DNA from 2 places in the Agrobacterium radiobacter genome. Region 1 is predicted to be linked to the other one. Evidence: riboswitches for the same ligand, from Rfam matches in the RefSeq annotation. Region 1 holds a riboswitch; the other holds the start of a gene.
What was found. Region 1 has a riboswitch for S-adenosylmethionine ahead of metA (homoserine O-acetyltransferase MetA). Riboswitches for the same ligand answer to the same signal wherever they lie in the genome.

Region 2: it holds a riboswitch for S-adenosylmethionine, as region 1 does, so the genes downstream of both, MRBLRC7O_RS00580 (O-succinylhomoserine sulfhydrylase) here and metA (homoserine O-acetyltransferase MetA) in region 1, are expected to answer to the same signal.

Annotation. Positions count from the first base shown of each region.
Region 1 is NZ_JBEGHX010000001.1:2,386,869-2,390,949, reverse strand. It holds gene mtgA (monofunctional biosynthetic peptidoglycan transglycosylase) at 1-212, shown strand, start outside; gene MRBLRC7O_RS11855 (aldose epimerase family protein) at 228-1,247, opposite strand; gene metA (homoserine O-acetyltransferase MetA) at 1,424-2,350, opposite strand; SAM riboswitch at 2,434-2,510, opposite strand; gene MRBLRC7O_RS11845 (thiamine diphosphokinase) at 2,601-3,254, shown strand; gene MRBLRC7O_RS11840 (ABC-F family ATP-binding cassette domain-containing protein) at 3,259-4,081, shown strand, end outside.
Region 2 is NZ_JBEGHX010000001.1:121,299-125,379, reverse strand. It holds gene aqpZ (aquaporin Z) at 1-303, opposite strand, end outside; gene MRBLRC7O_RS00595 (RNA 2'-phosphotransferase) at 457-1,005, opposite strand; tRNA gene MRBLRC7O_RS00590 (tRNA-Gly) at 1,064-1,137, opposite strand; gene MRBLRC7O_RS00585 (2'-deoxycytidine 5'-triphosphate deaminase) at 1,193-2,290, opposite strand; SAM riboswitch at 2,364-2,442, shown strand; gene MRBLRC7O_RS00580 (O-succinylhomoserine sulfhydrylase) at 2,486-3,670, shown strand; gene apaG (Co2+/Mg2+ efflux facilitator ApaG/CorD) at 3,904-4,081, shown strand, end outside.

The sequences.
Region 1 (4,081 bases):
GCATCTACGGCATTGAGGCCGCAGCACAGCACCATTTCAAGGTGCCGGCCGCAAAGCTCAGTTCCCGCCAGGCGGCGCTGCTGGCTGTTTCACTACCTAATCCCATCGACCGCGTCGCCAGCAAGCCGGGACGCGGATTGCAACGGCTTGCCGGCCTTATCGAGCGTCGCGCTCGCGCCTCCGGCGGCTATGTCGGCTGCGTGCTGGACTGACCCTAGCGCGCTGGTTCAGCCTTTCTTGAAAATATAGTCGGTTTCCTGACGCAGCGTTTCGCCCGGCCGCAGGATTGCATGCGGAAAATCCGGGTGATTGACGGCGTCTGGCCAAATCTGCGTTTCCAGGCAGAAACCCGCAAAGGGGCCGTAGTGACGGCCATCGAGGCCGGGAACCGGGACGTCCAGTTTAAAGGCCGAATAAAGCTGTACACCGGGTTCGGTGGTGTGAACCTCAAGAGCGATATCGGAGGCCGGCGAATAGGCGCGGGCGACCTTGCGCTTGGCGCGACGTTCGGGCGAAAGGCAGAAATTATGGTCGTAGAGGACCTGCTCGCCATTCTCCTTGCGCCGCATCGGTGTTGTCTGGCGAAGGTCGAACACGGTTCCTTCGACGGAGCGGATTTCGCCCGTCGGTATCTGCTTGTCGTTGGTGGGCAGGTAGAAGTCAGCAGCGATGCTGATCTCATGCCCAAGTGCGGTATCTGCCCCATCGAGATTGAAATAGGAATGCTGGCAGACATTGGCGATGGTCGGCTTGTCGGTCACCGTTTCATAGACCACCGAAAGCACACCGCCGTCGAGGATCGTATAGGTGGCCGTGACCGTGCAATTGCCGGGATAACCGGCGCGGCCATCGGGATCGATTATCTGCAGAATCGCATGGCTTTCGCCATGTTCCATCAGCATCCAGTTGCGTTTGCCCATGCCGTCGCTGCCGCCATGCAGATGGGTTACGCCCTTTTCGTTCAGTTCCAGCTGGTATTCGTGCCCGTCGATCGAGAACCGGCCGTCACCGATACGGTTGGCGTTGCGGCCGGGGGTGGCGCCGAAATAGGAGGAATATTTGTAATCCTCGAACTTGTCGAAGCCGAGCACGAGCGGCGGCTGGTGGCCCTCAAGACGCAGATCCTGAATGACGGCACCCCAGGTGATGACCTTGGCCGTCAGCCCGCCTTTCGAGATGGTGACGCGTTCGACTTTTTCGCCGGTCGCCGTGAAACCGAAATTCTCCCGTGCCGCCTCGTCGCCCATAACATCATTCTCCCGGTTGCCATGAATTGCCGGCGGACGTTGCGTCATTTTCCGGCAATTCGCAATCCCGCAATTCAAAGCATGTCTCCCAAAAGTGTCCTGCGGTTTTGGGATAAAGACATGCTTAAAACAAAGAAGAAAGCGCGTCGCATGCGTTTGACCAAACGCGACGCGCTTTAAGCGGCCAGTTGCCCGATGGCTTCTAGATCATAGGGCGTCGTCTGGTATATCTCGTTGATCCAGTTGCCGAAAAACAGATGGGCATGGCTGCGCCAGCGGTTGAGCGGGGCAAGTTCCGGGTCGTTGTGCGGAAAATAATCATGCGGCAGCTTGATGGGCACGCCGGCATTCGCGTCCCGGAAATACTCGTCCGAAAGCGACGTCGAATCATATTCGACATGGTTGAACATATAGAGCCGGTTGCCCTCCTTCTCATGCACCAGACAAACGCCCATTTCCTCTGACTCCATCAGGATTTCGAGTCTCGGATGTTTTTCGATATCGGCGCGGCGTACTTCAGTCCAGCGCGAGACAGGAACCTGGAAATCATCCGAAAAGCCGTTCAGGTAGATCGACGAGGGGCAAAGATTGCGGTGACGATAGACCCCGAAAGCCTTTTCCTTCAGTTCGTGCTTCGGCACGCCATGGAAATGATAGATGGCGGCCATCGCCCCCCAGCAGACATTCAGCGTCGAATGGACATTGGTCTGCGTCCATTCGAAAATCTTCTGCATTTCGTTCCAGTAGGTCACGTCTTCATAGGCCAGCGTCTCCACGGGGGCACCGGTAATGATGAAACCGTCAAACTTGCGGTGGCGCACTTCCTCCCACGTCTCGTAGAAGGACAGGAGATGCTCTTCCGGCGTGTTCTTGGCGCGATGGCCGCCGATCCGCACCAGCGACAGTTCCACCTGCAGCGGCGAAGCGCCGACGAGGCGTGCCATCTGGATTTCCGTCTTGATCTTGTTCGGCATGAGGTTGAGAAGCCCGATCTGGAGCGGGCGGATATCCTGCCGGATAGCAGCCGTTTCGGTCATGACCCGCACGCCCTCGTGAACGAGGGTCTCAAAAGCGGGAAGCGTATCGGGAATCTTGATCGGCATGTCGAACTCTCTTTTCCGGATCACGTAAAGAACGTTGCGAAAACAAAAAAACCGGCAGCGAAATCGCGACCGGTCCCAGGAAATTGCCTTTTTCCTCGACCCTTTAGCGACTTCTTTAAAGTGGCTGCAAGCCGGTCGGCAAATCACCACTGAGGCGTTTCATAATCCCGAAGCCGGCGAAAATCAATATAGGCTGATTTCATCGGGGTTTCGGCTTTCCATTTTTGGCCGAGGTGCGGTAAGGCAGGGCATGGATAAAGAGCGTTTCACCATTCTGCTTGGCGGCGATGTCACGGTGACCGATCGTCTGAAAGAGGCGGTCGCGGATAGCCGTGTGATTGCGGCCGATGGCGGCATGCGCCATGCCCGGCCGCTTGGCCTTGCGCCGGAGCTGTGGGTCGGGGATTTCGATTCCGCCAGCAAAGAGTTGCTGGACGCCTGGCCAGATGTGGCGCGGCAGCCGTACCCGGCCGCAAAGGCGGTGACGGATGGCGAGATCGCGGTATCGGAAGCTCTCTCCCGTGGAGCGCATTCGCTGGTGCTTGTCGGTGCGCTTGGAGGCGAGAGAAGCGACCATGCGCTGCAGCACCTTCTTTACGCGGTGGCGCTGGCCGAACGTGGTATCGACGTTACGCTGACGTCAGGTGAAGAAGAGGCCCGGCCGCTGCTTCCCGGTTTGCTGGATGTCGATCTGCCGCCCGCTTCGCTGTTTTCTGTTGCCGGATTTACCGCCCTTGCGGGGCTTGATATCGGCAATGTGCGTTATCCGCTGAAGGATTTCGCGCTTGCTTTCGGCTCCTCCCGCACTATTTCCAATGTCGCGAATGGCGGCCCCGTGCATTTCTCGCTGAAAAGCGGAAAAGCCATCGTGCTCGCCCGCCCTTATGATCTGACCGGAGCCTGACACCTTGGCACCCCCAATTTTGAAACTCGATGACATCAAGCTGACCTTCGGCGTGACCCCGCTGCTCGATGGCGCCAATCTCCAGGTAGAGCCGGGCGATCGCATCTGCCTTGTCGGGCGCAACGGTTCGGGCAAGTCGACGCTGATGAAGATCGCTGCGGGTCTCGTTGAAGCGCAGTCGGGTGAGGTTTTCCGGCATCCGTCCGCGACCATCCGTTATCTGGAACAGGCGCCGGATTTCAACGGTTACGACACCGTGCAGGCCTATGCCGAGGCTGGGCTCGGACCCGGCGACGATCCCTATCGCGTCACCTATCTTCTTGAGCATCTCGGCCTCACGGGGCAGGAACATCCGGCAAGCCTTTCCGGCGGTGAGGCGCGACGTGCGGCCCTTGCCCGCGTGATGGCGCCGGAACCTGATATCCTGATGCTCGACGAACCCACCAACCATCTGGATCTGCCGACCATCGAATGGCTTGAGAGCGATTTGCAGCAGAGGCGCAGCGCGCTGGTGCTGATTTCGCACGACCGCCGTTTTCTCGAAAAAGTCTCGACTTCGACCGTCTGGCTCGATCGTGGCCAGTCCCGCCGTCTTAATCGCGGCTTTGCCCATTTCGAGGAATGGCGCGACAAGGTGCTGGAAGAGGAAGAGCTGGAGCAGCACAAGCTCGGCAAGGCCATCGAACGCGAAGAACACTGGATGCGTTATGGCGTGACCGCGAGACGCAAGCGCAACATGCGCCGCGTCGGTGAGCTTCAGGCCATGCGCGCGGAATATCGCGGCCATAAGGGGCCGCAGGGCACGGTGCAGGCGACCGTCACCGAAG
Region 2 (4,081 bases), 2.3 Mb from region 1:
GACATAAAGCGCCGCAGCCGCGACGATCGCCCCCAGAACCTGCGCCACGATATAAGGCACGAGGCTTGCCGCCGGGAATTTACCGGCAACCGTGAGGCCAACTGAAACAGCCGGATTGAAGTGACCGCCTGAAATGCCGCCAACCGCGTAGGCCATGGTCAGAACGGTCAGACCAAAAGCGAAAGCGACACCAAGGAAGCCGATGCCGAGTTCGGGAAAGGCGGCGGCAAAAACCGCGCTGCCGCATCCTCCGAACACGAGCCAAAAGGTTCCCAGAAATTCCGAAAGAAGTTTGCGACTCATAACACTTTCCCTATGTTACGACTGCATCAACTATTACGTGCAATTTAATCGTAGTCAAGCTAAATTGTGTACTACTCCCAAAAGCCGGCTCCACGACGATCCGGCCAAGACCGTATCCCACCATTTCAGGCTGTTCCGCGGAAAATAGTGGCTTCAGCCCACCTCTTCCGGCAGCCCCGGAAGAGAGCCCGGCTCTATCTCATTCCTGAGCCAGACACCATTTTTGGCCTGAAAGAAACGATGGCCTCCCTGATGCAGCGCCAGGGCGGAGATCGTCAGAATAACAGGTTTTCCGTGCCTTTCTCCAACTCTTCTCGCTGTTTCTTTATCAGCGGAGAGATGGACATATTGCCGGTTCTGCGGGAGCAATCCCTTTTCCCTGATGCTGCCGAGAAAACGGGTGGCTGTGCCGTGATAGAGCAAAACGGGTAGCTTTACAGGCTCGAGACCGAGATCCACCACCACCGAATGGCCCTGATTGGCCCGGATGAATTGCCCATCGGCAGAAATGGCGAACCGCTTCTTGTCGCTGGTATCGACAATCTCAAGCAGCAACTCATGCGTAAGGGGAATATCGGCTCTTGCTATCAACTCGTCGATATTGGCCCACCCTTCCGCGTCGAGTTCGATACTGATCGCATCCGGTTTGTGACGAAGGACATAGCTTAGAAATTTACTGATCTCGCTGAGGGACTGCGCCATCGGGATGCTGCTTTCTCTTATGACCTTTAATATTCCGGCACATGGATCGCGGCATCGCTGGAGCGGGTGAAGGGAATCGAACCCTCGTATTCAGCTTGGGAAGCTGCTGCTCTACCATTGAGCTACACCCGCGCGCGCATAAGACATCGGATAGTTCGCAGCGGGTGTCAAGCACCCGCCGGTTTCGTTATTCGGTGCGAAAATGCTTGGAAAGCTTCAGCCCCTGGGCCTGATAGTTGGAGCCGAGGCCGCTGCCATAGAGGCCTTCCGGTTTCTGCAGCATGTGCTCGTAAACAAGCCGGCCAACGATCTGCCCGTGTTCCAGAATGAAGGGCACCTCGTGGCTGCGCACTTCGAGCACGGCGCGGCTGCCGGTGCCGCCCGCCTGCGCATGGCCGAAGCCCGGATCGAAGAAGCCGGCGTAATGCACACGGAACTCGCCCACCAACGGGTCGAAGGGCGTCATTTCAGCCGCGTAAAGCGGCGGAACGTGGACAGCTTCGCGTGAGACGAGAATATAGAATTCATCCGGGTCGAGGATCAATTCGGCGCGGCCGCGTGCGTAGAGCGGTTCCCAGAAATCGAGAACGTCGTGCTGGGCCTTCTTGTCGACATCCACCACCGCCGTGTGATGTTTGCCGCGATAACCGATCAGCCCGTTTTCACCGAAACCCTTGAGGTCGATCGAAAGCGCGATGCCGCCGCCGGTCACGTTGGGCGTGTCGCTTGCGACCAGCATTTCCGTCTCGTGCAGCTTCAGCAGTTCACTTTCATTGAGCAGCGAATGGCCAATGCGGAAGCGGATCTGCGACAGGCGTGAGCCGCGGCGCACCACGATGGGGAATGTGCGCGGGCTGATTTCCAGATAGAGCGGGCCGACATAACCGGCCGGTATCTTGTCGAATTCCTGCGCATTATCGGTCATCACGCGGGTGAAGATATCGAGACGGCCGGTCGAGCTTTTCGGATTGGCCGAGGCAGACATGTCCGCCGGCAGCGCAAGGCTTTCCATCAAGGGAACGATATAAACGCAACCGGTTTCTAGCACCGCGCCCTGGGTGAGGTCGATCTCGTGCAGGCTGAGACGATTGAGCTTGTCGAGGACGTGGGTTCCGGGGCCGGGCATAAAGCTGGCGCGCACGCGATAGGCCTTCGAGCCGAGCCTGAGATCAAGGCTGGCAGGCTGCACCTGATCAGCATCGAGATCGGCCTCGCTCTTCAGCTTGCCGCCTGCAAACAGCGCCTTGATCGCGCCATCCGCCAAAATGCCCGTGGTTCTCGTCATGGTCATCATTCCTTTTTACGGCGACAAAACCAAAAGGAAAGCATTGACGCAAGCCGGTAACGGCAGTATGGCAAGCTTATCCCGTGGTGATTTGGCCGGTCGGCTTGCAGCCACGTTAAACAAGTGGCTAAAAAGACCGGGTGCTAGGAACCGGTCTGCTTTTGCGGCCGGTTTTTTTGTTTTGAAGGTGATCACATGAGCAATAAATGGCGCCCGGCAACCCAGCTCGTTCACGGCGGTACGCTACGCTCCCCTTACGGTGAAACGTCGGAAGCGATCTATCTGACCCAGGGTTTCGTATACGAAAACTCCGAAGCCGCCGAAGCGCGCTTCAAGGGTGAAACGGACGGGTTCATCTACGCCCGTTATGCGAGCCCTACCAACGACATGTTCGAAAAGCGCATGTGCCTGCTGGAAGGCGCTGAAGACGCCCGCGCACTTGCGTCGGGCATGGCCGCCGTCACCGCCGCCATCATGTGCCAGCTGCGCGCCGGCGACCATATCGTTGCTGCCCGCGCCCTTTTCGGCTCCTGCCGCTGGGTGGTCGAAACGCTCGCGCCGAAATACGGCATCGAATGCACGCTGATCGACGGTCGCGATCTCGGCAATTGGGAAAAGGCGATCCAGCCCAACACCAAGCTGTTCTTCCTCGAAAGCCCGACCAATCCGACGCTCGAAGTGGTGGATATTGCCGGCGTGGCGAAGCTCGCCAACCAGATCGGCGCCAAGGTAGTGGTCGACAACGTCTTTGCGACGCCGCTTTTCCAGAAGCCGCTCGAACTCGGCGCCCATATCGTTGTTTATTCGGCCACCAAACATATTGACGGCCAGGGCCGCTGCCTCGGCGGCGTGATCCTTTCTGACAAGAAGTGGATCGAAGAAGAGCTGCAGGATTATTTCCGCCATACCGGCCCGGCCATGTCGCCGTTCAATGCCTGGACGCTTCTGAAAGGCATCGAGACCCTGCCGCTGCGTGTGAAGCAGCAGACGGCCAATGCCGGCAAAATCGCCGATTTTCTCGCCGATAACGGCAAGGTCGCCAAGGTCATCTATCCCGGCCGCGCCGACCATCCGCAGGCCGACATCATCGCACGGCAGATGTCCGGCGGCTCGACGCTGGTGGCTTTCGAACTGAAGGGTGGCAAGGAAGCGGCCTTCAAGCTGCAGAACGCGCTTGAGATCGTGAAGATTTCCAACAACCTCGGCGACGCCAAGAGCCTTATCACCCATCCCGGCACGACGACGCACAAGAACCTCTCCGACGAGGCGCGTGCTGAACTCGGTATTTCCGGCGGCACCCTGCGCCTTTCCTGCGGCATCGAGGATACCGACGATCTGCTGGAAGATCTGGTGAAGGGTCTGGCGGCCGTTTCGGCTTGAAAATTCAATCGGCAAATCGCCATGGCCTGACCGCGTGTCGGGCCATGGTTCGCCGGTGCGGTCCGAAAAGACCCTATCAGGCAACCAATATTTACCTTTCCCGTTATCCCTAACGATGGAAAGCAGCGCAACAGGAGATGCCCCCTGCCCGTCAAGTCATTCATTTTCTTGACGATAGCCAGAACCTATAGTGTAGGATGTGGCGGCAGGCATAATATCGAGGTGTGGCGCGTATGTATCGTGCTCTGACAAGGGATATCGAGGTAACGGTCGACCCGTATTATCTCGAGGAACAATCCGACCCGGATGACGATCGTTACGTCTGGGGCTACAAAGTCGTGATCGCGAACAACTCCGATATTCCGGTAACCCTCGTCAATCGCTATTGGCACATCACCGATCAGAACGGAC